4 regions of the Clostridiisalibacter paucivorans DSM 22131 genome follow, and region 4 is predicted to be linked to each of the others. Evidence: riboswitches for the same ligand, from Rfam matches in the RefSeq annotation. Region 4 holds a riboswitch; each other region holds the start of a gene.
What was found. Region 4 has a riboswitch for thiamine pyrophosphate ahead of thiC (phosphomethylpyrimidine synthase ThiC). Riboswitches for the same ligand answer to the same signal wherever they lie in the genome.

Region 1: linked by a shared signal. The riboswitch ahead of thiW (energy coupling factor transporter S component ThiW) and the one ahead of thiC (phosphomethylpyrimidine synthase ThiC) in region 4 are both predicted to bind thiamine pyrophosphate.
Region 2: linked by a shared signal. The riboswitch ahead of Q326_RS0108380 (thiamine-binding protein) and the one ahead of thiC (phosphomethylpyrimidine synthase ThiC) in region 4 are both predicted to bind thiamine pyrophosphate.
Region 3: linked by a shared signal. The riboswitch ahead of thiE (thiamine phosphate synthase) and the one ahead of thiC (phosphomethylpyrimidine synthase ThiC) in region 4 are both predicted to bind thiamine pyrophosphate.

The regions. Positions count from the first base shown of each region.
Region 1 covers NZ_JHVL01000022.1:36,336-43,956, forward strand. Annotated here, with positions in the region: gene Q326_RS0108035 (peroxiredoxin) at 1-533, opposite strand, end outside; gene Q326_RS0108040 (TVP38/TMEM64 family protein) at 605-1,294, opposite strand; gene Q326_RS0108045 (hypothetical protein) at 1,517-1,717, shown strand; gene Q326_RS0108050 (CidA/LrgA family protein) at 1,872-2,225, shown strand; gene Q326_RS0108055 (LrgB family protein) at 2,222-2,920, shown strand; gene thiD (bifunctional hydroxymethylpyrimidine kinase/phosphomethylpyrimidine kinase) at 2,956-3,759, opposite strand; gene thiW (energy coupling factor transporter S component ThiW) at 3,773-4,264, opposite strand; TPP riboswitch at 4,345-4,455, opposite strand; gene Q326_RS0108070 (alanine/ornithine racemase family PLP-dependent enzyme) at 4,510-5,589, opposite strand; gene tadA (tRNA adenosine(34) deaminase TadA) at 5,745-6,194, opposite strand; tRNA gene Q326_RS0108080 (tRNA-Arg) at 6,224-6,300, opposite strand; gene serS (serine--tRNA ligase) at 6,497-7,621, opposite strand, start outside.
Region 2 covers NZ_JHVL01000023.1:43,009-50,629, forward strand. Annotated here, with positions in the region: gene fusA (elongation factor G) at 1-399, opposite strand, end outside; gene Q326_RS0108345 (patatin-like phospholipase family protein) at 760-1,611, opposite strand; gene Q326_RS0108350 (hypothetical protein) at 1,689-1,952, opposite strand; gene Q326_RS0108355 (YkoF family thiamine/hydroxymethylpyrimidine-binding protein) at 2,049-2,300, opposite strand; gene Q326_RS0108360 (class I SAM-dependent methyltransferase) at 2,288-2,959, opposite strand; gene Q326_RS0108365 (ABC transporter ATP-binding protein) at 2,986-3,774, opposite strand; gene Q326_RS0108370 (ABC transporter substrate-binding protein) at 3,725-4,744, opposite strand; gene Q326_RS0108375 (ABC transporter permease) at 4,757-5,530, opposite strand; gene Q326_RS0108380 (thiamine-binding protein) at 5,502-5,792, opposite strand; TPP riboswitch at 5,869-5,978, opposite strand; gene leuS (leucine--tRNA ligase) at 6,065-7,621, opposite strand, start outside.
Region 3 covers NZ_JHVL01000031.1:2,231-9,851, reverse strand. Annotated here, with positions in the region: gene gatA (Asp-tRNA(Asn)/Glu-tRNA(Gln) amidotransferase subunit GatA) at 1-815, shown strand, start outside; gene gatB (Asp-tRNA(Asn)/Glu-tRNA(Gln) amidotransferase subunit GatB) at 805-2,229, shown strand; gene surE (5'/3'-nucleotidase SurE) at 2,333-3,085, opposite strand; gene thiM (hydroxyethylthiazole kinase) at 3,194-3,985, opposite strand; gene thiE (thiamine phosphate synthase) at 3,978-4,625, opposite strand; TPP riboswitch at 4,703-4,808, opposite strand; gene Q326_RS0109695 (ABC transporter permease) at 5,279-6,199, shown strand; gene Q326_RS19080 (ABC transporter permease) at 6,214-7,413, shown strand; gene Q326_RS0109685 (ABC transporter ATP-binding protein) at 7,433-7,621, shown strand, end outside.
Region 4 covers NZ_JHVL01000032.1:3,313-10,933, forward strand. Annotated here, with positions in the region: gene Q326_RS0109875 (alanine/glycine:cation symporter family protein) at 1-190, opposite strand, end outside; gene Q326_RS0109880 (sigma-54-dependent transcriptional regulator) at 436-1,797, opposite strand; gene Q326_RS0109885 (transporter substrate-binding domain-containing protein) at 1,790-3,799, opposite strand; TPP riboswitch at 3,957-4,055, shown strand; gene thiC (phosphomethylpyrimidine synthase ThiC) at 4,152-5,465, shown strand; gene Q326_RS0109895 (hypothetical protein) at 5,533-5,724, opposite strand; gene Q326_RS0109900 (FUSC family protein) at 5,845-6,351, opposite strand; gene Q326_RS0109905 (hypothetical protein) at 6,559-6,789, opposite strand; gene Q326_RS0109910 (helix-turn-helix domain-containing protein) at 7,154-7,387, shown strand; gene Q326_RS0109915 (TRAP transporter large permease) at 7,478-7,621, opposite strand, start outside.

The DNA.
Region 1 (7,621 bases), on a different contig from region 4:
CCTGGCATCCAATTTGCTGGAGTAGCAACCTTATCTTTATCTGAAATTTGTAATGCATCTACTAATCTTAATATTTCAGATATGTTTCTACCATTGGTCAATGGATAGATCAATATGGCCCTTATAATCTGCTTTTCATCTATTATGAATACATTTCTAACTGTTTCCTTATCACTAACATCTGGAGATATCATGCCATATAATCTAGATATACTACCATCCCTGTCAGCTACAATAGGAAATGGGATCTCTATTCCAGTATTGCGGTATATATTGTATACCCAGGCTAAATGAGAAGGATTGCTATCTATGCTCAATCCTAAAAGCTCAACATTTCTCTTTTTAAAATATGGATAATATCTGGCAAATGATAGAAATTCTGTAGTGCACACAGGAGTAAAATCTCCAGGATGGGAAAAGAATACCACCCATTTTCCTTTAAAATCAGAAAATTTAATAGGGCCAAATGTTGTATCTGCACTAAAATTTGGAGCCTTCATACCTATTTTAAGACAATTAATATCTTTACTCATACTAATTCACACCACCTATTAGCTATTTCCTCATATATAGTATATTCTAACAGCTATATATATGGTGAATACTATAACTCCCTTTTATTTTTTAACTTTTTTACTATCACTGGAACAATAGACATAATACCCATCAATAAAAATGCAATTATCACCTTTGTAGTAAATATACTTTCCATAGAATTCACAGAGGCCATATTTATTCCCGTATATACACATATGAAAGTCTCAGGTATTATTCCTATAGCTGTAGTTACAATAAAAATTGGTAGGGGCACCATTGTAATAGCAGAAAATATACTTATAGATATAAATGGAAATATAGGTATAAGTCTCACTGTTAGAAGATAAAATTTCCCATTTTCAGCCATTTCTTCTGTTAATTTTTCTATATATTTTAATTTTTTTGTCTGTAAATAATCTTTCAGCAGATATCTAGAGCAAATATAGGTTATAGTGGAACCCATTACTACAGATATATCTGCAAATATTAGACCTTTAAACATCCCAAATAAAAAACCTGAAATCATAGCTGAAAATATGAATACAGGTACTCCTAATGCTACAAATAATGTATTTATGCATATATAAATAAGTGCAGAAAATAAAGGTCTTGAGTCGGCATACTCAACTATTATCGTCTTATATTTATTAAAATTTTTCATAGTTAATGCTTCAGAAACATCATCTTTTATTAAAAGTAATACTATTATGATCAAAATTATTATTATAATTACTTTATAAAAATAATTCTTCTTCATAATGCTATCCCCCTATATATGATATACATAGACCCATTTTTTATATACATATTCTTTTTATTGACAATCTATCCCAGATATAATATTATTTATATATACCCCTTTAGGGTATGGAGGTGATAAAATGATTTTTTTAAATGAAAAAGCATTAAATTTTTTAAGAAAAAAGAATATAATTTAAAAATATCTATTAAGACTATAAGTTGTGGTTGAACAGGTACAATGAAGGAGCTAAGTATTAGCTCATCATCCAGTATCCCTGATACTAATATGTATAACAAATATGAGTTTCAAGGTATAAAGGTATTTATTCTAAAAACCTTAAAGACTAATAAAAAGATTGATATAAATCTTAAATATAATATACCCATTATAGGCCCTATATGGGATATAAAGGGTGTAAAACCAGAGCAATTGATATAATATTTAGACTTTAGTATCCCCATTACCTTTTGGGGAATTTTTATTTTCATTTTATTTAAATATAAATATGTATTCTGTTGATTTAGTCATACAAATTTGTTATTCTATTAAAAGAAATCTTAGAAAAGTTCATTATGTAAACTAGAGGTGAATCATGAATATATTATTACAATTTGGTATAATAGTGGGCATATGGCAGATAGGAGAGTTAATATCTTATTGGACCAATTTACCTATACCTGGAACTGTTTTAGGTATGATTATACTTTTTATTTTATTAAATACTAAAATTATTAAAATTGAAGATTTGAAAATTTCATCAGATTTTTTATTAAATAATCTAGCCTTCTTTTTTATACCTGCAGGCGTAGCATTGATAGGCTCAATAGGTGTCTTGAAGGATGCTTGGTTATCTCTTCTAATTATAACTTTACTGACTACATTTATAGTTATGGGAATTACAGGATTAATAGTAGAAAATATGATTAAATGGAGGAAGAACAAATGAGTCCCTTATTAGATAGTCCTGCTTTTGGTATATTACTTTCTATATTGACATTTCAATTGAGCTTATATATTTATAAAAAAACTAAAATTTCTCTATTTAACCCATTATTAATAAGTATATCATTAATAATTGCTTTATTAGTTGGATTTAATATACCCTTTGAAAAATTTAATAAAGGTGGCGAAATAATCTCTTTTTTCTTGGGCCCTGCCACAGTTATACTAGCTGTTCCATTATATAAACAGATGGAGTTACTAAAAAAGCATATTCATACGATTTTTATAGGTATATTTTCAGGAGTTATAGCTTCAATTATAAGTGTTATATCTTTAGCTATATTGTTTAAATTAGATAAAAGATTAGTGCTATCCCTAATACCAAAATCTATAACCACACCAGTGGGAATGGTATTGTCTGAAAATATAGGTGGTATCCCTTCAATAACTGTTATGCTTATTATAACTACTGGAATTACTGGTGCCATAATAGCACCCTTTGTATTTAAAATATTAAATATTCATAATGGTATCGCTCGTGGATTAGCTATGGGTACCGCATCTCATGCCCTTGGCACATCAAAGGCATTGGAGATGGGAGAAACTGAAGGAGCCATGAGCGGTCTTTCTATAGGTATTTCAGCTGTAATAACCGTTTTAATAGCTCCATTATTAATTAAGATATTTTCACTGATTTAATTATATGACCAGATTATATACTGAAAATAAAATATCTATTTAAGCATACCTGCCTTTTTATAAAGTGTATAAAAATGATTAGTAGGGCCTACTCCCTTTCCGATAGATAATGAATGCTCTATAGCTGTAGTTATGTATTCTTTAGCATTGAGTACAGACTTTTCTATCCCATAACCCTTAGCTAGATTAGATGCTATAGCTGCTGACAATGTGCACCCAGTACCATGGGTGTTTTTAGTATTTATCCTCTTCGCATTAAAATATTTAAATTCGCTACCATTAAATAATACATCTATTGCCTCACCATCTAGATGTCCTCCTTTAATTAAAACATTTTTAGTGCCCATATTATATATCTTCTTAGCAGCTAATTCCATATCCTCTAGCCGTTGAATCTTAAGTTTTGTTATGACTTCTGCTTCAGGTATATTGGGAGTTATTATAGTAGCCAATGGCAATAACTTATCTATCAAAGTATTTTCCGCTTCCGTCTTTAACAGATGAAATCCACTTTTGGACACCATAACTGGATCTAAAACTATATTTTTAGGATTATAATATTTCAAACCATCTGCTATAGTCTCTATGGTCTCTATTTGAGATACCATACCTATCTTTAATCCATCTACTGATATGTCCTCAAAAATTGCCTTTATCTGCTCCTTTATAATATCAGGAGTGATATCTTGTACTGCAAATACCCCTTGGGTGTTCTGAGCTGTAACTGCAGTTATTATACTCATTCCAAATGTGCCATGGGCAGAAAATGTTTTTAAATCTGCCTGTATCCCTGCCCCACCACTACTATCTGAACCTGCTATAGTAAGTACCTTTTTCATGCTTACTACCTCCCTATCCATTGATTTTAGTTATAGCTTTATTAGTATCTATTATTTTAAGTACCATATATCCTATAATACTCCCTCCAATAGTACTTACCATAAAGGGAGTTACAAAAAATAGTGCTGCTACTTCTTTACCCAGTATAAATTTTGCTATAGGAAATGCTAATATCCCGCCTATTATGCCTGTTCCTAATATTTCTCCCATAACAGCGTATGCCCTTTCTCCTTTAATCATATAAGTTATACCAGCAATAAATGCTCCTATCATACTACCTGGAAAAGCCAAAAGGGAACCTGTACCAAGTATATTTCTTAAAACTGATATTAAAAAAGCATTGGCCAATGCATACCATGGTCCCAATAATACTGCTGATACTACATTTATGGTATGCTGGACTGGAAAGCATTTAGCTATTCCAACTGGTATATAAATAATATGTCCTGTAATAGTTCCCATAGCTACCAATAATGATGATAGTGTAATCTTTTTTATATCCATATAAACCCCCTAATTTTTATGTACTAAGGGCATATAAAAAAAGACACAAATCTCAAACCATGAGGATTTATGCCTATAAATAACATAAGTTTTCACTTCCCTACGCTGGCATTATCCAGATCAGGTTAAGGGTCAAAGACTTTTTTGGGTCTCTATCTCAGCTGGCCTTTCCAGCCCCCCTAGCACATAAATTATTCTTTTATAATTAGATGATATCACAATAATTTTCCATATTCAACCTTTTGTCAACCTACTATTGACCTATTTACATACTTTGATGTCATAAGGCTTAACATAGCACTATAAAACACATCAAATTCTACTATATCTCCTACATTTACATCGTATTTTGCGTTGGAAATATTCAATAACAAATGGTCACTACTCCCTCCCATTATCTCTATATCTTCGTCTACAGGAGTAAGGGCTTCAATCCTACAATCTTGTTTCCCCACTGCTACTATAGCCCTCTTTATATTTCCCATATCCTTATGATTAGGTATATTTCCAAAGGCATCTCTACCTATCTTGCCTATAGGTACAGATGGTTTCGTTTTAACCTCTATCACTTGAGCCTTTAATTTTACAGTATCTTGTATGGTTCCAGGTACTATTCTAAAATTCGTCGTATCTCTTCCCAGAAGGATTGCCTCACCTATTCTAAATTGTGTGATACCTTTTGCAATTTCACCTTTCTCTAGAATATCCAATGTCAAAGTACTTCCTCCAGATATAGTTTCTATATTAAGTCCATACTCTTTTTCTATATCATTAGCTAGGTCTACAAGTATTTTAGTATTTTCATATGTGGGAAGTACCCCTCCATAACATCCTACATTAGCTCCTAAACCTTCTAATTTTATATTAGGTAGTTTTATTATCTCACCCACTATATCTAGTACTTTATCGGGCCAAACACCCTCTCTTAAATCACCAACATCTACCATTAATATGACATTATGGATCTTGTTCTGCATCTTTGCTGACTCAGATATAGCTTTTATAGTATCTAATTCTGAATTTAAACTACCAAGTGTATATTTAACCAGATCATCTATCTCGCATAGCATGGGAATCCTTATAAGATACATCTGGGCATTTATGCCATATTCTACCATATTCACTATATTCTGAATTCTTGAATCACCAATTTTCCTTATACCACCTTCCACCATTGCCTCGACCAATTGAGGCATAGCACATATGCCCTTACTTATTCCCATGATCTCAATACCCTTTTTACCACAATAATCCACAACATATTCTGTGTTTTCTCTTATTTTTCCTATATTTATTTCTATCCTTGGATAAATAATTTTTCCCAATATCCCTCATCTCCTTTTTGGTTTTTAACTATCCCCTTATAAAAATTATACCATAGTGAAATACAGGCCAACAATAGTACAAATATATAATTATAATAAAGACATAAAAAAGTTAGTAGTTAACTACTGGCTACCAACTACTAACTTCTTTATATCTATTTTTTTCTTAAATTTTTAAAAAATTCCTTTAACATTAAAGAGCTTTTTTCTTCCAATACGCCAAATAAAACTTCAACATTATGATTCAAATACTGGTTTTGAACTATATTCATTACAGAACCACAGGCTCCCCTTTTCTTATCTTTAGCCCCTATTACCAATCTTTCTATCCTAGAATTTACTATGGCTCCAGCACACATGGGACATGGTTCCAATGTAACATACATAGTACAACCTATAAGCCGCCAACCTCCTAAAATATCAGCAGCTTTTCTTATGGCAATCATCTCTGCATGGGCCGTCGGATCATTTAACAATTCCCTTTTATTATATCCAGAGGATATTACTTCTCCAGCTCTTACTATAACTGCCCCAACTGGAACTTCTAAAATTTCCTTTGCCTTTATAGCTTCTTTTAGAGCCAATCCCATAAAATAACTATCCATACTATCATCAACCTGTCAAAAAATAAAAATGGTGCACCTAGGAGGATTCGAACCCCCGGCACATGCCTTAGGAGGGCACTGCTCTATCCTACTGAGCTATAGGTGCACAATAAATCACTTATATATACTACAATATTTTGATTGTTTTGTCAAGGATCTCAGATGCTATCAGAAATAAGGTATATAAAACAGCTAGTAGTTGATGATGGAAATTCTATGGACTTCATTCTTAAACTACTAACTGTTTTATGTTTTTGTCATAAATATACCTTCATCATTAGACTAGGGGCATAAATGCCCCTCTAATCTATCTTTTCTAATCCTCCCATAAATGGTCTTAAAACCTCTGGTATTGTCACTGATCCATCCTTTTGTTGATAATTTTCCAATATAGCTGCTGTAGTCCTTCCAACTGCAACACCTGAACCATTTAAAGTATGAACATATTCTGTATTTCCTGTTTCACTATCTCTATATCTTATATTTGCCCTTCTAGCCTGAAAATCTTCAAAATTACTACAAGAAGATATCTCTACATACCTATCATAACTAGGCATCCATACCTCTAGGTCATAAGTTTTTGCTGAAGAAAATCCTACGTCTCCTGTGCAAAGTTCAACTACTCTATATGGCAATCCTAATAATTGCAATATTTTTTCTGCATTATTAGTTAGTTTTTCCAACTCTTCGTAAGAATTCTTTGGATTTGCTAACTTTACTAGTTCTACTTTATTGAATTGATGATTCCTAATGAGTCCCCTGGTATCTCTACCGGCAGAACCTGCTTCCCTTCTAAAACAAGGTGTATATGCAGTAAAGTATTTAGGTAAATCCCTCTCATCTAATATCTCATCTCTATGGATATTTGTAACAGGCACTTCTGCTGTGGGTATAAGGAAATAATCAACCCCACTTAATCCAAACATATCGTCTTCAAATTTAGGTAATTGTCCTGTTCCAATCATTGAATTCCTATTAACCATAAATGGTGGCAATATCTCTGTATATCCATGTTCAATAGTATGGATGTTAAGCATGAAGTTTATCAATGCCCTCTCTAAAAGAGCACCTTTGCCCTTATATAATGAAAACCTTGAACCTGTGAGCTTAGCAGCCCTTTCAAAATCTAATATATCTAAATCACTTCCCACATCCCAATGGGGCTTCTTGTCAAAGTCAAATTCCCTCGGTTCTCCCCATTTTCTAATCTCTTTATTGTCTTCATCACTTAATCCCACTTTAATATTAGGGTTTGGGACATTTGGTATTCCCAAAAGGGTATTTTTCAGTTCTATCTCTATTTCTTTTACTTCTACATCCATATCCTTTATCTGTTGAGATAATTTTTTCATCTCTGCCAATATATCTGAAATATCTTTACCCTCTTTCTTTAATTTAGGAATACTTTTAGAGACTTTGTTTTGCTC
Region 2 (7,621 bases), on a different contig from region 4:
TACAAGGATAAAAGTAGGTAGATTTCTTTTTCTAGTATAGTTCCAAGCCTTTTCTGTACCCACTTCTATACCTGAAGATGCATCTACTAATATTACAGCACCATTAGCTACCCTCAGTGCACTATTTACTTCACCTATAAAATCAAAATAACCAGGAGTATCAAAAATATTGTATTTATGATCGTGCCATTCTATTGGAATTAAAGAAGTATTTATGGAAAACTGTCTATCCTTTTCTTCTTTATTATAATCAGACACTGTGTTTCCATCTTCTACTGTACCAGCTCTTTTCAAAAGCTTTGCTGTAAATAACATAGCCTCTGTTATTGTAGTTTTACCACTTCCACCATGCCCTAATAGAGCAATATTCCTTATTTTGTCTACATCATAGCTTTTCATATATACTCCCCCTTGATAGCATTTATTTTTTACAGAAATGTTAATGCTTAAATTCAAAAAGTCTTAAAATTAAAACTTTTTACTATTATTCTGATTATTATTAATATTCTACAATAGTGCTTAAATTCCTTTTATAAAATTATTTTTCTTTAAATTATTTATAATTTAATTCTATGCTAAAGACAGATTAAATATTAAAAAGTATAAAAAAAGTTAGTAGTCCGTAGTAGGTAGTTCGTAGTCCAATTATGAAATCCATAAGGATTTCTACCATCAACTACTAACTTTTACCTACTAACTACTAACTAATACCTACTAACTACTAACTAATACCTATCTCTCACAAAACTAGTATCCGTCCTATTTTTCCATCCAATCTTTTATTTCATTAAAATACCTATCTCCATCCTTATAGCCCTGATCATATAATTCTTCAAGTTTTCTTACATCTCTCTCTGCCCTTTTAACATTCACAGGTGATTCTGGCTGTATTACAAAAACTTTACCTGACTGTTCTAATTCTTCGATATAGTCCAATGTGTCATTATAATTTTTGTATCTATTAAGCATTGCATTTACTAAACTTTCGTAATCCTTGTATATACCTTTAGCTAGCCTTCTAAATTTAAAGGGTTTTTTTCTATATCCACGATTACGGGTCATTATAATAACATTCTTTTCATTTCCATCATCTATAGATTTCTTTATTGGAATAGAATCTGCAATACCTCCATCTAATAAATATCTACCATCAAATTCAACAATAGAATTCAAAAAAGGTAAGCTACTAGAGGCCTTTGTAGCCTCTAATATATTTTTACAGTTTTTATTGTCATAATATACAGCCCGTCCCCTTTCACAGTCTGTACAACATACTACAAATTTCTCTTTTGCATTATTAAAAGTTTCAAAATCAAAGGGATTAAGTTCATTAGTAATATCTTCAAAAAGAAAATCTAACCCAAATACATCCTCCCTCTTAAAGATATTAGTAAAATTTATATATCTAGAATCATTGGCAAATCTTATATTGACTTCTTTACTCCGTCTTTTTTGCCTAGATATGTAATTAAGGCCATTGCAAGCCCCTGCCGAAACACCTATCACATAAGGGAAAATAAGTCCTTTTTCTAAAAAACAATCTAATACTCCTGAAGTATAAAGACCCCTCATACCTCCACCTTCTAAAACCAAACCTATATTATCTGCCATAATATTCACCTCAAATACATTATAACAAATTATGGGAACTTTTTTGTACGTGAGATTTCATATCTCTATTCTTTTCGCTATATAGCTTGTTTCTTTAATTTTCTTATAGCAATTTCATGTTCCCCTGTTATTTCTTCAAGTACATCTATGCTACCTTTAATATATTTAACATTTTTAGATACATTCTCAATTAAAACAGTATTTTTATCAACTTTGTTTTCCACTCTTTCAACTTTAGAATCTATTCCTTTTATTCCTGATTTCATATCTGTTATTTCCGTCTTTATTCCTGTCATTTCTTCCTTCATTTCTATTAATAATTGTAAAATTTGATTTCCCATAAATCAAACCTCCTCAATTATTATTATATTTCCTTTTATTTTATTTATCAACTAAATACAAAATATTTCATATAATTGGTTAAGACATGACCATCTTTAATTACATCCACATATATTTGATATCTTTATATCTATTGTAAAGCTACATATATCATCCATAGTATAGTATATATCTGATATAAGAGTGAAAATCCTATCCCTTTCTCCCCTAATAGTTGTGGACAATATATCTACATTGTACTCTAGTCCAGATTGCTCTACTATATTGAGCACTTTATCCACATCCCCTATATAATTATCACTCTTTATAGGAGTAAAGGCTATTTGGCAAGATGCTATTTTTGCCATAGGGCACATATATATCCACCTCTTTCTGTCTTAGACAGCTCCCGTTCATTATCTAAATTTATATCATTTTCATCAGCATCTGGAGGTATAAATAAACATTCGCCAGTATCCACAAGATAATTTGTTTTTAACGATTTAAGGTCTTGTAAGTCTTTAAAATAGGCATATTTAAATACTGTATTTTCTCTAAATTCTTTAGTTATATAGAGCTCTCCCCATTTACTGTCTTTATTTATTGTTCCAACAAGTATTTCTCCACCCTTTTTAGTAACTCTAAAAAGCTCGTCTATAGCCTTTTCTGGTTTTTGTATAAATTCAAATGCTGCCATTGAAAATACTGCATCAAAAGATTCATTGCTAAAATCTAGATCGTATATATCCATCTTATAAAATTTTATATCGAACCCTTCATTTTCCGCCTTCATCCTTGCCTCTTTTAGCATTTCTTCTGATATGTCTATTCCTACAACTTCATATCCCATCTTAGCCAATTTTATACTAAAATTACCAGTACCACATCCTACATCTAATATCTTTTTCACTTTATCCCCATTAAAAAGATTAAATGCACATTCTGTCTCTACTTTATCCACAAAATCTCCAAACTTTGTGGAATACCACTGGTCATAGTTTTTAGCTTCTTTATCAAATATGGCCACTTAATCACTTCCCTTCAATCTACTGACTAATCTAATTTTTCTATAATATGTTTCTTTATATTATTAAACTCAACTGAAGTAGTTATATCTCTATTTCTTGGTCTTGGCAATTTTATATCTAGCTCCTCTTTGATTTTTGCTGGTCTGTCAGACAATATATATATTCTATCAGACAGTAATATGGCCTCTTCTATATCATGGGTTATAAATAATATTGATACATCTAAGGTATTTAATATATCCATCAACCAATAATGCATTTTTGACCTAGTTATGGCATCGAGCCCACCAAAGGGTTCATCTAATAGGATTATATCCCTAGAAAACATATATGTCCTCATAAGTGCAGCCCTCTGCCTCATGCCTCCTGATAATTGAAATGGGTATTTATGTTGAAATCCATCAATTCCAAATAGTTCAAAATATTTTTCTGCCTTTTCCCTGGCTTTTTCTTTAGACATGCCCTTTATAACAAGGGGAATTGCCACATTATCTATTATTTTCTTCCACGGTAATAGGAGGTCTTTCTGATACATATAGCTAACTCGACCAGTTTTTCCTGTATAATCCTCTCCTTCAATCATTACTTTACCTGTATCAGGAGAGATAAGGCCTGATATTATATTGAACAAAGTACTCTTTCCACTACCACTGGGCCCCAATATGGACACAAATTCCCTATCTTTTAAATTCAATGATATATCTGATAAAACAGCAGTTTCTTCAAAGTCCTTTTTTATTCCACAAATATCAAGTTTTTTATTATTATTCAGGCAAATATTCATTTGTAAAGGCTTCTTTTGCATCCAATTCATTTTCTATTAAACCTCTTTCAAGCATCCAGTTTGAATAATTTTCCCATCTATCTAGACTCATTTCTCCCCATCTATCCACATCGGCCTTGTATTCCTTAGCCAAATATTTTTGACTTGCTACAGCAAGTTCCTTATCTATTTCTGGTGATGCCTTTAATAAAGATTGTACTGCATCCTCTGGGCTTTCTATTGCATATTCATATCCCTTTCTAGTTGCATTCAAAAATTTCTTTGTCAATTCAGGGTTTTCTTGTATATAGTCCTCTTTAGCAATAATTACAGGTGTATAAAAATCTAAATCTGGTTCCACTTCTTGAAGTTTTATGAAATTAATAGGGTAATCCTTAAGTTCTGAAGCTACGCCATCCCATCCATAATATATCCAAGTAAAATCTACATGGTCTTTAACTGATGTAAAGAAGTCTAATTCTCCTATATTGACAGTCTCTACCTTAGAAAAATCTCCATCTTCTTTTTCCATAACTGCCTTTATCATGGCTTCCTCCATAGGAGAACCCCAGCCACCATATTTTTTTCCTTCAAAATCTTTACCGGTCTCAATACCCTTTTCAACAGGAGATGCAAACCCTGATGTATTATGCTGAATTATAGCGGCTATAGCCTTTATAGGTAATGGATTCTCTGCTGTCCTCGCGTATGTAACCTGTTCTTGATAGCTTATTCCAAAATCACCCTTGCCAGCAGCTATAGGCTCAGCACTGCCTCCCCCTGTAGGTTGTATGATTTCAACTTCTAATCCTTCTTCTTCATAAAATCCCTTGTCTTTGGCCACGTATATACCCGTATGATTAGTATTAGGATACCAATCTAAAAGCACTTGTACCTTTGTAAGCTCTTCACTATTACCAGTTGGTGCTTCATCTTCCTGCTGTTGATCAGTAGCACCACAACCAATAGTAGGTAATACTGTCAATGTAACTACCAATAATAATATCAATACTCTTTTCATTTTCAATCTCCCCTAACCTTTATTATTAATTTCTTGTTTCCAAGGCATAGCTATATATTCTATCAATGATATAACCTTGAAAACAGTAATACTCAATATTACTATTATAACTATGGCAGCAAAAAATTTATCTAATGCAAAGGAATTTTTTACCCTTATCATATATACCCCTATACCAGTCTTGCCTCCTAGCCACTCTCCTATAACAGCGCCCATTATACTATATGTAGCAGCTATCCTAAGTCCTGAAAAGAAGCTCACTATAGCCCCTGGGAATTTTACCATTTTAAATATTTGAATTTTACTTGCCCCCATGGATTTTAATAAATTTATCATATCCTCATCCACAGATTCCAAACCTTGAAGCATACTAACTATTATGGGAAAAAAGCATACTAATACTACTACAATTATCTTAGGCAATTTACCAAATCCAAACCACAATATAAACAATGGAGCCAAGGCTATTATAGGTATGGTCTGTGATATCACTAAAAGGGGGTATAGTGCCCTTTTAACAATCCTTACATTGTCCATAATTATAGCTAAAACCATGGCAAATACTATGGATATAAAAAAACCCAATAAGGCTTCATATACTGTTGTAAATATATGGATTTTTATTTCTGGCAATATTTCTATCAATGTAATAAATATATCCTTAGGGGTAGGCAATATATATCTAGCTATAATCCCCTTGTCCACTATTAACTGCCATATTAGTAATAGAAATGCAAAAAATACAACAGGTATAGCTCTACTTTCTGTATTTACCAACCTTCTCATTCATAGTCACACCTTCAGATTTGTAATCAATTTTGACAACCGATAATACCCTATTTGCCCCTTCATTTATACATATATCTTGGGCCCTTTTTACCACATCTAGTAACTCATCTAATTCTCCCTCCATGGTAGTTTCCATTGGACCAACCTCATATTTTATCCCAGTAGATGATATATATGCTATAACCTTGTCCACCACATCATAAATCTTGGACTCTTTAACGCTGGGTATGATTTGAAGACTTACATTAATATTTGACATTTTTTCATCTCCCTTTATATTTTAAAAAATAAAACCCTCTATCCTGAAATTAGGATAAAGGGTTTATATACAACCGTATGCAGAATTAGATATTTCCCTCCGCTGGCATTACCCAGTTCAGGTTTCGTGGGTCGAGACATGTAGCCTCCTCTCAGCCAAATTACTTCAGCTCCCCCTTTTCCTATATTACATCTACATTCTAATACAACTACAAATATATGTCAATCACCTATCTAAAAAAACTATAAACTCCTACCTATCTACCAACTACATTACTTTACAACTATATTGTATATCCTACCGGGAACAAATATTTCTTTAACTATATTTTTTCCTTCCACATACTTTACAATATTTTCATCTTCCATGGCCTTAGCCCTTGCTTCTTCTTTAGTAGATTCAGTAGCTATATTTATAGTACCTCTAACTTTACCATTTATTTGAACAGCCATCTCTATAGTATCCTCTACTGTCTTATCCTCATCCCATTCTGGCCAAGATTGATCAGTAATTCTTCCGTCAGCTCCTATTTTAGACCAAAGTTCTTCAGTTATATGAGGTGCTACAGGATTTAAAAGTACTAAAAAGACTTCCATTTCCTTATTATTTATCTTTCCATTGCTATTAAAGTCATTTAAAAGAGTCATAAGGGCTGCTATTGCTGTATTGAATTTCATATTTTCATAGTCTTCACTAACCTTCTTTATAGTCTTATGCATGTTAACTTCAAGCTCTTTAGAGAATTCACTACCATCTTCTACAATGTCTACAAGTCTCCATACCCTGTCTAAAAATCTTCTACATCCCTTTACTCCATTTTGAGACCAAGGTACACTTTTTTCAAAATCTCCAATAAACATCTCATATAGACGCATTGTATCTGCACCAAATTCTTCTACTATTTCATCGGGATTTACTACATTGCCCCTGGATTTTGACATCTTTTCATTGTTTTCCCCAAGAATCATCCCATGAGATGTCCTCTTTTGATAAGGTTCTGGTGTAGGCACTACCCCATAATCATATAAGAATTTATGCCAAAATCTTGAATACAATAAATGTAATGTGGTATGTTCCATTCCACCATTATACCAATCTATGGGTAACCAATAGTTTAGATTTTCTTCACTGGCCAATGCTTCACTATTATTAGGATCTGTATACCTTAAGAAATACCATGATGAACCTGCCCATTGAGGCATGGTGTCTGTTTCTCTTTGGGCATGACCTCCACATTTAGAACAAGTAGTATTTACCCAATCAGTCATTTTTGCTAGTGGTGATTCTCCATTATCTGCAGGTTCATAACTATCTACTTCAGGCAATAATAACGGTAATTCTTCCTCAGGTACAGGTACCCATCCACATTTTTCACAATATACCAAAGGTATTGGCTCTCCCCAGTATCTCTGTCTAGAAAATACCCAATCTCTTAACTTATAATTTATCTTTCTCTTTCCCAATCCTTTTTCTGCAAGCCAGTCACTTATTTTCTTCTTAGCCTCTTCAACATTTAATCCATTTAAAAAATCTGAGTTTATTAAAACTCCATGCTCTATATCTGTATAAGCACCCTCTTCAATATTTCCACCTTCAACTACTTCCACTATAGGCAAGTCAAATTTCTTGGCAAATTCCCAGTCTCTAGTATCATGTCCTGGCACCGCCATGATTGCACCAGTTCCATAGGACATAAGTACATAATCAGATATAAATATGGGGATTTCTTTATTAGTAACAGGATTTATTGCACTTATACCTTCTATCACAACACCTGTCTTCTCCTTCACTAACTCAGAACGTTCAAATTCAGACTTTTTCTTGGCCTC
Region 3 (7,621 bases), on a different contig from region 4:
AAGATTGTGCCGTGGTACTAGACGCAATAACAGGACATGATGTTAAAGACAGCACATCTGTAGGTAAGGAAAAGGAAGACTATTTATCGTCTATAAAGGGCGATATAAAGGGTATGAAGATAGCATTGCCTAAAGAATATTTTGCACAAGGAATAAATGAAGAAATAAAGGCTAAGGTGTTGGAGGCAGTAAAGGTGTTGGAAGGATTAGGAGCAGAGGTAGAAGAGGTTTCATTGCCATATACTGACTATGGATTGGCAACATATTATATTATTGCCCCTGCAGAGGCCAGTTCAAACCTTGCAAGATTTGATGGAGTAAGGTATGGAAAGAGAGCGGAGGAGTTCCAAAGCATAGAAGAATTATTTATAAAGACTAGAAGTGAAGGTTTTGGAGAGGAAGTAAAAAGAAGAATTATGGTAGGTACTTATTGTTTGAGCTCTGGATATTACGATGCTTATTATAAAAGGGCCCAAAAGGTAAGGACATTAATAAAAAACGATTTTGAAAATGTCTTTAAAAAATATGATGTAATTGTAAGTCCTACATCTCCTATATTACCTTTTAAAGTAGGAGAAAAAGCCGATGATCCTATGTCTATGTACATGTCTGATGTGCTCACTGTATGCATAAACCTTGCAGGAATACCATCAGTATCTATTCCATGCGGCATGGTGAATGGCTTGCCTGTTGGTATGCAGATAATAGGAAATGTTTTTGATGAATCTAAGATATTAAAGGTAGCATATAATTATGAAAAAAATAGTGAATCCATAGGACTACCAGCAATAGGAGGTGAAGATAGTGAGTTATAAGACTATAGTGGGATTGGAGATACATTCAGAGTTAATGACTGAATCAAAGGTATTTTGTGATTGTAAAGTAGAATTTGGAGGAGATTCCAATACTAATTGTTGTCCTATATGCCTAGGACTTCCTGGAACTTTACCTGTATTAAACAAGAGGGTATTAGAATTTGGTATAAGGGCAGGGTTGGCATTTAATTGTAATATTGCAAAGGAGACTAAAATGGATAGGAAAAACTATTTTTATCCAGATTTAGTTAAAGGATATCAGATTTCTCAATATGATATGCCTCTATGTGAAAAGGGATATGTGGAAATAGATACAGAAGAAGGCACTAAAAAGGTTAGACTTATAAGGATACATATAGAAGAGGACACAGGTAAGTCTATACATTCCAATGATGGTGGCTCACTGCTTGATTATAATAGGAGTGGTGTACCACTTATAGAGATTGTTACAGAGCCTGATATAAATTCAGGAGAAGAGGCCCAGGCATTTTTAGAAAATCTAAAATCCATATTGAAATATATAGAGGTGTCTGATTGTAAAATGGAAGAAGGCTCTTTAAGATGTGATGTAAATGTAAATGTAATCGATGAAGATAAAGATATAAAGACTACAGTTACAGAGGTGAAGAATCTTAACTCTTTTAAGGCTGTAGCTAAGGCTATAGACTACGAAACCAATAGGCATATAGCATTACTAAAGGCAGGTAAGGATGCCATAAGAGAGACTAGAAGATGGGACGATATGAAAAATGAGACCATTGTTATGAGGGTAAAAGAAGGGGTTGCAGATTATAGATATTTTCCTGAACCCGATATAGTTGGAATGGAAATAGAGGATAATTGGATAAAAGAAATAAGGGACAATTTGCCAGAATTACCCCATATCAAGAAGGACAGGTTTGTTAGTGAATATGATATACCCGTATATGATGCCAAAGTTCTTACTGCTACTAAGGCATTGGCAGATTTTTATGAGGAGACAGTAAAATATTCTAAAGACCCTAAACAAGTGAGTAATTGGATAATGGGTGACGTATTGAGAAGGGTTAAAGATGAAGACATAGATATAGAGGATTTGAGATTTACTGCTAAAGATTTAGCTGATTTAATAAATCTAATAAATGAAGGAAAGATAAGTAATAATATAGGTAAAAAGGTATTGAGAACAATGTTTGAAGAAGGTAAGGATCCTAATACTGTAGTGAAAGAAAAGGGTCTTATTCAGATAAATGATGAAGATGAATTGAACAAAATAGTAGATGAAGTATTGGATAAAAATCCCCAGTCTATTGAGGACTATAATAATGGAAAAGATAGGGCATTGGGCTTCTTAGTAGGTCAAGTAATGAAAGCTACTAGGGGTAAGGCAAATCCTCAGATGGTAAATAAAATGCTAAGAGAAAAGATGAGTTAGGTTAGTGTTATTAGTTAGTGGCTAGTAGTTAATAGTTAGTAGTTTAATGATGAGAACCGTAGTTTTTTACTATCAACTACGAACTACGAACTACTAACTGTTTTTAATTATCAGATAAAACCTTAAAATAATCAATATTGTCGTAATCTGTATTGTCAATTTTAAATGGTGTTATGGAGACATAGTCATTGTCTAATGCCCATGAATCTGTATTTGTTTCATATTCTTTAATTAATTGACCATAAATTTTATATACATTTTTTATATTGTCATCTGCTAGATTTACTCTGTTTTTATAACGTCTTCTACCTAATCTGGTAATTTTTATACCTTTAATAGAAGAGATAGGCTTATTAGGGATATTTACATTTAAATATATACCTTCAGGTAGTGGATTTTTTTCTACAAAATCGACTATTTTTTTTATGAAAAATATTGCAGTTTCTTGCACAATATTGTCTTGACCATAATCCATAGAAAATGCTATTGCAGGTGTGGAAGAAAAGACTGATTCTATACATGCACCCAATGTGCCAGAAAGTCTAGTATCATCTCCTACATTTGGTTCATCATTTAATCCAGATATGACTAAATCTACATTTTTTACTAATTCATCTAACCCTATGATTACACAATCTGCAGGAGTACCATGTATTTTGTATGAAGACTTTTCACCTACATCCAGAGGATATTTTTCTACTCTAATGTAATTGTAAAATGTCACAGCACCACTTAATCCTGAACACTGAGTGTTTGGGGCTGCAACAAATATATTATGTTTTTTAGACAATTCACTAACTAATATTTTTATTCCCAAATGGTCTATGCCATCATCATTTGTAACTAAAATATTCATTATATCCTTCCTTTTTATATATTTATGTATAGTCCGTAGTCAATGATACAAGTAGAGAGCCCAAATCTTTATTATGATTTGGGTTCTCTGACTACGGACTATGAACTACTAACTACCAACTTGTTCTATCTTTTCTTTTAAAGAAACTGTCTTATCATCTAGATTATATATGGTATCTAAAAAGGATATCTTATAACTTGCAGGACCATTTACTCCCTTTGCAGCTATTTCTCCTGCTATACAATAAGACGTAACTCCATAGACAGCCCCTTTTAATGGATCACTTGATACAGCTAAAAAACAAGCTAAGGTACTACCCAGCATACATCCAGTTCCCACTACATTTCCCATAAATGGATGTCCATTGAATACTTTATATACAAATTTACCATCGGTAATAATATCTTCCTTACCAGATATAACTACAATTGTGTCATAATTTAATGCCAATTTCTTGCTAAGGGGAATGATATCTCTATATTCACCTATAGACTCTACACCTTTCATATTGCCTTCTTCACCTGCAAGGGTAACTATTTCACCTTGGTTACCTTTTATAGCTGATACATGTATCTCATTGAGAATCCGTTTTGCTGTTTTTGTTCTTAGTTTGGTGGCACCAACCCCTACAGGGTCTAGAATTACGGGAATGTTAAGTTGGTTGGCTTTTTTTCCAGCCCTTATCATGGCTTCTACTTGGTCGGGATGTAATATTCCTATATTGAGTAATAGTCCTTGAGACATAGAAACCATTTCTTCTACTTCTTCTTTATAATTTGCCATTACCGGAAGTCCACCCCAATATAATGTGATATTAGCTAAATCATTTGTGGTAACTTCATTGGTTATGTGATGAATTAGAGGTTTTTCTTTTCTGATTTTATAGATAAGATCATTCATTTTTATACTCCTTTGATTTTATGATTATTTCTTTTAAAAGTGCAGTTGACTTTTCTATATCTCTTGAAGAGGCGATGGCACTTATTACTGATATACAATCGGCTCCTGATGTTATAACTTTGCCTGCGTTATCATGATTTATGCCTCCTATTGCTATAATAGGTAGTCTGCCTTTTTCTTTTGCCATACGGAGCATGTTTAATCCTAGATTGGAATTTTCTTTTTTTACATCTTTGGAGTTGGTATCAAAAATAGCACCCACACCTATATAATCTGCACCTTTTTCTTGAGCTTCATATATTTCTTCTAAATTAGAAACAGAAACACCAATTATCTTGTCTTTACCCATAAGCTTTCTAACTACTTCAATGGGTAGATCCTCTTGACCAATATGTATACCATCGGCATCTAAGGCCATGGCCAAGTCTACATCATTGTTAACTATAAAGTCTACTCCTGCATCGTGGGCCAATTTTTTTATTGCTTTTCCAATTTCATATCTTTCACGCATATTTAAATTTTTGTCCCTTAGTTGTATTACATCTACCCCTCCTTTTATGGCTTCTTTTACTACTTCTATAGTGCTTTTAGATGAAAATTTTTCTTCTGTAACCAAATACACATGCCAATTTTTAATCATAAATATTCCCCCTAAATTTATAAATAGATGAAATTAAAGCGTAGTCCAAATGTAGGACTACGCTTCACTTAAAATAATTTTTAAATAAAACTCTTTCCTACGCTGGGATTAACCAGTTCAGGTTTAAAGGGTTGAGAAACACAATTTCTCTCTCAGCTTTAAAAAGCACCCCTAGAGTATATAATCTTATATTGATTTTAAAATATTCTATCATAAAGATATTTTAAAATCAAAAAAACTTCTAAATCATGTAAAAAAATACATGGTATATATTTACAAAGTGAATATTATTACAAAAATTTAAAAAATATGTTCTAACTATATAAACAACTGTGTGCGTATCTAAGAAGGCTACACTTTAGTAAATTAAAGACTTGAGGGAAATGTTACAAATATTTAAAGTTGAGAGAGTTAAAAATTCATTGAGTAAAAAAACATATTGTGCTAGTATTTTAATATAGCTTTTAAAGAGGAGAAGAACCTTCAAAATTGTCTTACAATTACAAGATTCAAAACCCACTCTTTCTTTTTAACCAATCCTAGTTATTTATTCAAAGAGCTGATTAAATATTAAAGTCTCAATAAAGTATTACAAAAAGAATTTATTTTAAAATTTTTATTTTATTTTAATTTATGTGAAAGGAGTGTATGTTATGGGTAGATTTTTAACCAAAAGACTTATTTCTATGATACTTACTTTATTTATAGTTATAACTATTACTTTCTTTTTAATGCATGCTATTCCTGGTGGACCATTTACTAGGGAGAAACCTTTACCACCAGCTGTAATTGAGGCTTTAGAGAAAAAGTATAAGATTGATCAGCCTGTATATATGCAGTATATTGATTATTTGAAGGGAGTTCTAACACTGGATTTTGGACCTTCATTCCAAAAACAAGGAGTTCAAGTTACAGACCTTATATGGAAGGGGTTACCTGTGTCGGCTAAGATTGGAGGATTGTCTGTATTGGGGATAATTATTTTAGGAATACCCCTGGGCATTATTTCTGCATTGAAACAAAATAAATGGCAGGATTATGTGGTTACAATTGTAGCAACATTGGGAGTTACAATTCCAAGTTTCGTAATGGCCACACTTATAATATATATATTTAGTTCCAAACTAGGAATATTACCTTCCCATGGATTAGAAGGCCCTAAATATTATATTGGACCTGTGATTGCGCTAGGTGGATTTTCATTGGCATTTGTTGCTAGATTGGTTAGGTCTTCTATGCTAGAAGTTATGAGACAGGATTATATAAGAACAGCAAGGGCGAAAGGGTTATCAGAGTTTGTAGTTATAGGTAAACATGCCCTTAAAAATGCATTAATACCAGTGGTTACTTACTTGGGACCTATGATTGCAGCAATACTTACTGGATCCTTTGTTGTTGAAAGGATATTTGCGATACCTGGAATGGGTAAATATTTTGTTGAAAGTGTTACAAACAGAGATTATACAGTAATAATGGGAGTAACAATATTCTACGCTGCATTTTTAATACTTATGATATTATTAGTAGATGTTATATATGTTCTAATAGACCCAAGAATCAAATTTGATGATTAAAGGAGGTTTAGTTCATGGCTGAGATTAAGGAAATACCAAAGGACTTGTGGCAGCGGGTTCCTAAGGAAGAAAAAGAAAAAGAAAAAATAGTAAGACCTAGTCTTACTTATTGGCAAGATGCATGGAGAAGGCTTAAGAAAAATAAACTGGCTATGATAGGATTAATTGCTGTTATAATTATTTTAATGATGGCTGTATTCGGTCCCATGTTTTCTAAATATGGATATGAAGAACAAAGGTTAGATATGGCAAATATACCTCATAGATTCCAAATATATAAAATCTCAGAGGATAAATTTGTATATATACACAATGAATATATGCTCTATGAAGTAAGTGGTAATGGAGAGCTTATAGCTAAATTAGATCCCGAAGAAGATAATATGGCTAAATTATATAGAACTTACAATATAGATGGGAAAGAGGTTGTTCTTGATTATAGTTTAGCAAGGGAAAGACTTAAAAATCCAGAGATAACTAAAGATTATGAATTAAAAGTAGATGGGAATGTTGTAGAACCTGCTAAGAAGGTCTTCAATAAGACATACTGGCTTGGTAGTGATTCTCATGGTAGAGATCTATTTGTGAGGGTACTTTACGGAGCTAGAATATCTTTGGCTGTTGCAGTAGTTGCTACATTGGTTAATTTCTTTATAGGAGTTTTTTATGGAGGAATATCAGGATATTTTGGTGGAAGAGTAGACAATATTATGATGCGTATTGTTGATATTATAAATACTGTACCATTGATACTATATGTAATTTTATTGATGGTTGTTATAGGACCGGGACTTAAAACTATAATTTTAACTATGGGTCTGGTATATTGGGTTAGGATGGCCCGTATAGTTAGGGGGCAAGTGCTGAGCCTAAAGGGACAGGAGTTTGTTTTGGCGGCTAGAACATTAGGTGCAAGTACATGGAGAATCCTTACTAGACATCTTATTCCAAATACATTGGGACCAGTTGTTGTTTCCCTTACTATGATGATACCTAACGCTATATTTACTGAATCATTTTTGAGTTTTATAGGACTTGGTGTATCGGCACCTATGGCGTCATGGGGTACATTGGCCAGTGATGCATTAGGTGGATTGAGATCATATGCATATCAGTTATTGGCACCATCTATTGCTATTTGTATAACTATGCTTGCATTTAACTTTTTAGGTGATGGTTTGAGAGACGCATTAGATCCAAGATTGCGTAAGTAGTTATTAGGAAAAGAGGTGAATAACTTTGTCAGATAAATTATTAGAGGTTAAAGATTTACAGACTTCATTTTATACCCATATGGGAGAAGTTCAAGCGGTAAGAGGAGTTGGATTTTCTTTAGATAAAGGAGAAGCATTGGGGATAGTTGGAGAATCAGGAAGTGGAAAGAGTGTAACTTCTCTATCTTTGATGAAACTTATAGATGAT
Region 4 (7,621 bases):
CTCCTTCTTCAGCATCCCCCTTTGAAAATGATTTTACCAATGTGTTTTTAAAAATGTGCTTAAAATTAATCAACTGGAAAAATCCTAGTTTAAAACTTAAAAAGATCCCAGTCCCCACCAATAAAGCAATCATATATGGCCCCCAGACAATGCCATTTAACCAATCATTAACTGCATATACTACATCCATTTATAATTCCTCCTATTTATTATATTTCCCTTAAGTAGTAGTACTCTTAATATACTAATAAGGGTTATATAATAAATATTCGCAATTTATATGCCAACAATCTGAGTTCACATCTTTTTGTTATAAAACCATTTTAAACGTTGATATTTGGCGATTTATTGTTTTCCTAAATAATCATGTTAAATAATTGTCAGAATAAACAGAAATTTATTTCCTACCATTACCGGAAATAAATTTCTGTTTTATTATTTTCTTATTTTATATTCATTAATTTTGTTAGACAAATGACGTGTTGTTATACCCAATTTTTTGGCAGTGACAGATACGTTCCTCTTACTTTCTTTAAATATTTCATTAATATAAAATGCTTCAAATATTTTCCTAGCTTCCTTCAATGATTTACCCATTAATTTTTTTTGATTTAAATCTCTATAAGTATGTATTTTACCCATTGGCAAATAATCTTTTTTTATAACCCCATCTTCAGATAATACTACAAGCCTTTCTATAATATTCTTTAATTCACGAATATTTCCAGGATATTCATATTTATTAAGAAAAAATAATACATCATCATCAATAGTCTTTACCTTCTTTTTCAATTCATTTTCAGTTTTACCAATAAAAAACTCTATTAGTTTAGGTAAGTCTTCTTTTCTTTCCCTTAGAGGCGGAATATTTATTGTAATAGTATTAACCCTATACAACAAATCTTCTCTTAAATGATTTTTATAAATAGCATCTTTTATATCTCTATTTGTGGCTGAAATAAATCTCAAATCTATAGGTATGTTCCTATTGCTTCCTATTCTTTCAATAGATTTTGTATCAATTGCCCTTAACAATTTTATTTGAGTATTTATAGGCATATCCCCTATTTCATCTAAAAATAATGTGCCTCCATCGGCTTCTTCAAATCTTCCTATTCTTTTTTCTGTTGCTCCAGTAAATGCTGCTTTTTCATGTCCAAATAATTCTGATTCCAGTAATCCATCAGAAAAGACATGACAATTAACAGCAACAAAATTATTATCACGTCTTAAGCTTATATTGTGAATATACCTAGCTAGAACTTCTTTACCTGTTCCAGACTCCCCTAAAATCAAAATACTGCTATTACTTAATGCTGCTTTTTGTGCAATATGTATGACTTCTTGAAATTTCTCATTTTTAGTCTCTAATAAAAATTTACCATTCTTTTGCATCTTTTTAAGTATACTATTTTCTTTCTCCAGAACTTTAATCCGTACTAATTTATCTATCTCTAACAACAATGTTTCTGGATTATGACTTTTTATATAATAGCTAAATGCACCCTTTTTCATTGCTTCAACTGCACTTTCAATAGTCCCATATCCCGTTATTACAATGACTTCTATGTCTTTGAATTTCTCTTTGACTTCTTCCAAAAGTTTTAGGCCTGTCATATTTTTCATTTTCAAATCTGTTAATACAAGATCAATTTCTTCATGTTCTAATAATTTCATTGCCTCTTCTCCAGAACTACAAGACTTCACATTGTATCCCTTTTTTGTTAATAAAATTTTATAGACCTCTTGATAGCGAACTTCATCATCTACTACTAAAATAGTAAAATCTTTAGCCATCTATTTTCATCCTCTCTGGTAAATAAATAGTAAATGTAGTTCCTAAGCCAATACTACTTTCTACTTGGATTTCACCCCCTAATTTTTGAACTTCATTATAAACTACATAAAGCCCTAATCCTGTTCCATCTTTATTTTGTTTTGTAGTAAAAAATGGATTGAATATATTCTTAAGATTTTCTTCATTTATACCAATACCATTATCTTTAATTATGATATTAACACCATTATCTTTTGGGTAACAAATTATTTCTATTACTCCATCCTGTTCAATAGCATGTATAGCATTTTCAATTGTGTTAATTAATATATGCTTTAATGATTCTCTATTTGAATGTATCGTTAATAACTCATCACATTTAACATCAAACTTTATACTTCCTATCTCTAATTGAATCTGCTCCAATTCAACAATATTTATAATCATATCCTTTATAAATATTTTCTGTTCATAATCATCTGTCAACCTAGAAAAATTCAATAGATTTGTTATGATATGATCAATCCTACCCACTGATTCTTCAATTATTTCCAATGATTTAATATCTTCTTGATTTAAATTATTCTCTTTCATTAAATAACCATATGTATGTATTAACCCAAGGGGATTTCTTATCTCATGGGCTACCCCTGCCGCCAGTTGACCAATTGCCTCCATCTTATTTCTTTGTGCCAATCTGCCCTCTATTATTCTAAAATCAGTTATATCTTCTATCACAATTAACAGTTTATATGTATTATCAGTAACAAAATCCATAGAAAACACACTAAAGCTATAAGTCCTATTATCCATAGGAATCTCCATATTTTTAATATCATTATCCTTATTAAAAAAAGTATTGATTTCCTGTTCTATTAAATTAAGTATTGGAAATGTTAAATAGTGGGTACCTATTACCTTTGACTTGTCGGAACCGATTAATTTTAAAAAGGGCTTATTACAATTCAATATGATTCCATATTCATCTAAAACTACAACTAATTGATTTAAAGCATTAAATGTAGTTTCCAGCTCTTCTTTACTCTTTCTAATCTCACTATTTCTACTACTAATCTCTTCCTTTAATATCTCAATTAAAATTAACATAACTAATACAATAGCAGCTACTATTACAATAAATAATATACCCCCTATGAACATATTATCTGTCAATATGGTTTTTTCAATTGGGGTAGAAATTCCAAACCATCTCTGTTGTATTTTGGTAACATAATCTATCTTCTTTAAATTTAATATAGCCTTATTGAAGATATTTAATAGATGTGAATCCGCCTTTCTAACAGCTAAAACTACGTCTTGCTCATATATGTATGGATAGATTAAATGTGTTTCATCTTTTAGATTCATTTTAAGTACAAAATAATTAATTACAGGCTCGTCTCCTATTACTCCATTGACAATACCCTTTCTTAATAAAAAAATAGACTCTTCAATATCATCAGTTAATATGTAATTTATTTGAGGAAAATGTTTATCAATATGCTCTCTAGCATAATCTCCTCTTTGTATAGCAACTGTATGTCCAAATAAATCAGAAATCTCTTCTATGGAATTATTCTTACTAGCTACCAATACTACACCTTTAAGCTGATAAATCGGTTTTGAAAAACTATATGCTAACTTTCTCTCATCACTAACAAATATATCGACAATATCTGCTTCCCCATTTTTTAAACCATTTAATGCATTTTCCCATACCGATGGTTTAAAAATAATATCTGCTCCCATCTCTACAGAAAGAGCTGATGCATAATCAATTACTAAACCCCTGTATTGATTATTTTCTTCCTCTATATATGAGAGAGGTGGGGCATTTTCATCAGAAGTAAAAATAATCGTACCCCTGTCTTCAATAATTTTAAACTCATTTTCTGTTATTGGCTTAGACTGAATATAGTATTCATATAAATTTAAATCATATTTTATTTTTGTTAGCTGGTTAAATAACACAATCATAATTAAAAATAATATCAATAAATAAATAGCAGCTCTTTTTTTCATAATAGATCATTGTCCTTTTAAATTATTGAAATATGGCTATTTAGGCTAGTTATATTATATCATATATTCATATTTCAGAATAGTTTGATATATCCATGCCTCTCAATGTTACTTTACAAAAATAGGATAAAAGATTATAATGTATATATAATTTAATAGTAGTAGCTAGGGGAGCTTTTTAGCTGAGAAGGAAAATTCCTGACCCTTTGAACCTGAATTAGTTAGTACTAACGTAGGGAAGCTGTTTATCTTATATTTTGATAGAAAGCTTACCTTTGTGGTAAGCTTTTTTAATTTTTATATCAAAATATAAATTACAAAAATTTTATAAAATATAAGGGGGAAGTACATAATGAATTATACAACTCAAATGGATGCTGCTAAAAAGGGTATTATAACTAAAGAAATGGAAGTAGTGGCACAAAAAGAAAAAATTGATACTCAAAAGCTAATGAAATTAGTTGCCGATGGAAAAGTAGTTATACCAGCAAATAAAAATCATAAATCTTTAGATGCCGAAGGTATAGGGGAAGGATTGAAGACAAAGATAAATGTGAATCTAGGAATTTCTAAAGATTGTTACAATGTAGATGCAGAGATGGAAAAGGTAAAAGTAGCATTAGACATGAATGCAGAAGCAATAATGGATTTAAGTTCATATGGTAAGACCCAGGAGTTTAGACAAAAGCTAGTTGATATGTCTACAGCTGTTGTAGGAACTGTACCTGTATATGATGCTGTGGGATTTTATGATAAGGAACTCAGTGATATAACCTCAGAAGAATTTCTAAAGGTTGTGGAAAGACATGCCAAAGATGGTGTAGATTTTATCACTGTCCATGCAGGAATGAATAGAGAAACTGCTAAGGTCTTCAAAAGAAATCCTAGACTTACTAATATAGTCTCTAGAGGTGGATCATTGATGTACGCATGGATGGAATTAAATAATAAGGAAAATCCATTCTTTGAATACTACGATGAAATGTTAGATATCTGTGCCAAATATGATGTAACATTAAGTTTAGGTGATGCATGTAGACCTGGTAGTATAAATGATTCCACCGATGCAAGCCAAGTAAAAGAATTGATGATATTGGGTGAACTCACTTTAAGGGCTTGGGAAAAAAATGTGCAAGTCATGATAGAAGGTCCAGGACATCTGGCTATAGATGAAATAAAATCAAATATGATTCTAGAGAAAAAACTTTGTCATGGAGCACCTTTTTATGTATTAGGTCCAATAGTTACCGACATTGCCCCTGGATATGACCACATAACCAGTGCAATTGGTGGAGCAATTGCAGCTAGTACTGGAGCTGACTTTCTATGTTATGTTACACCAGCAGAGCATCTTAGATTACCTACACTTGATGATATGAAAGAAGGTATTATTGCTACAAAAATTGCTGCTCATACTGCAGACATTGCCAAAAATGTAAACGGTGCAAGACAATGGGACTATGATATGAGTAAAGCAAGACAAGAATTGGACTGGGATACAATGTTCAAATTAGCTATAGATTCTGAAAAACCTAAAAAATATAGAATGGAATCCATGCCACTACATGAAGATAGTTGTACTATGTGTGGAAAAATGTGTTCAATGAGAAATATGAATAAAATAAAAGAAGGAAAAGATTTAAATATTTTGAGAGAAGATGATTAGAAAAAAGACTTGGGATATAGTTTTATATCCCAAGTCTCTTTTCTATTGACAAATTATTTTGCTTGTTTTAATCTTGCAATCTCTGCCCAATTACTAGCTGTAGCCTCTTCGACCCTGTACATACTTCTCCACTTTTAATGCCACCTATTTTATTTTTTATGCCATTTATTTCATTTTTCACGGCGCCTATTTCACTTTTGATTGGATATAATTCTTCTTTAAGCATCTCTCTAATTGCTGACAATAACTCTTTTTCCATGGTTTAATCGCCTCAATCACAGTATGCCTTCAGATGATTTATAGATTAATAAATGTCTTCTGCTTATTATGTCATAGATATATGTTTGACAACTTATGCCTTTATTTTCCGATCACTATTCTAATCTTTAGATGAATAAATTTTATTTATTAAAAGGGAAACAATTATACCTATTAATGTATCAATTATCCTGTTTAGTCCAAAAAATATGGGAGAAATATCCCCACCATGAGACACTGTTATACTTAAAAAAACCACACAACTAATATAAGTTGACTTTGCAGTTTTGCAATATACATTTGTATATATTATTGGGACCAAGAAAAAACACAATGTCAAATAGTATATGTAACTAAATAATTTAATATTAATAAAATCAGCCAATAAAATAGCTATAAATCCATAGAACCCACCAATCATTGTGCCAATCATTCTATTTTTACCTACTTTTAGACTATTGGCATGAGTATTCTGCATACAAAGTATTGCAGCTATAGCAGAATAAAAAGGTGGTGATTTCCTAATAAAACTTATCAAAAAACATATATATACTGCAATAACTGTCTTAACAACTCGCATACCTATAAATGTTGTTTTTTTGTCCTTGTCTAGTGTGAACTTTTCCATAGCTATGCTCCTAATTTTACATTTTCCCTTATTTTTTGACAAATATGCATCTATAGGATATCAGATTTTACTTATTAATTCTAGAGATAAGTGATAAAATATATCATCATAGTTTTAGAGAATGCAAAAGGTTACTTTTTAGTGGATAATAAAATGGTCAAGAAATACTGAAAAATTAAGCCTGAGATACAATGTCCCAGGCTTAATTTAATGCATTAATTTAATATTGTTTTCTCTTATCATTTTTATATCTACCCCTATAATCTCTGAAACTTCTTTCATTGGCAATCCCATTTTCAAAAGCCTTTTAACCAAATTTATTTTTTTATAGCTTAATCTCCCCTGTTCACTATTTATACTTTTAAAACCTGGTAATTCTTTATCTGATTCTTGATATCTTAAGCTCCTAACCTTAATATTTGTAAACTTTTCCGCCATTTTATCTCCCCCTTGAATTTTTATTCTCAATTACTCATTATCTTTAAACCTTAATATAATCTCCCCAATATTCCCTTTTCTCATAAGTTCAAAGTCCTTTAATTATTTTTACTTATTGTTGTATTAATACTAATAAATTGGTAAAATGTTATCATAAAGTTTGCCCCCACAAACTTTACGATAACTGACTAAGTAATTATTACTAATAAGTTCTTTTTGCTGTTCATAAACCCTGAAACAGCTATGTCTTAATTGTGTTATAAAGTTATATATTTGGTCACCACCTTTCTAAAAATATCTACGCATTGTGCGTCTTTTATTTATATGTTATAACGCATTGTGCGTAAAGTCAAGGAGTTTTTTTATGTTTTCAAGAGAAATATTTTCTAAACGAGTTAAAATGTTGAGATTATCTCACAATCTTAGTCAAATTGAGCTTGCAAAAATTGTTGGTTTTTCATACAGCAGTGCAATTGGAGACATTGAAAGAGGTAGGAGAACAACTCCTATAGATAAAATAGTAGCATTGGCAGACTATTTTGATGTATCTGTTGATTACCTAATAGGTAGAACCGATAATCCAAAGCTCAATAAGTAATCTATTAATCAAAAAAGGCGATGTGGATACTTAAGTATCCACATCGCCTTTTTTGATTGCACTTTATGAGATAACAATTCGAACAATTCACTATACAAACAACAATGATAACCAAGGCACATAGGTAATTATCAAAAGTGCTACAATAGAAGTAACAAAAAATGGTACTATATATGTAAACATACTCTCTAATTTAATCTTTGCAACAGCAGCTCCTACAAAAAGATTACATCC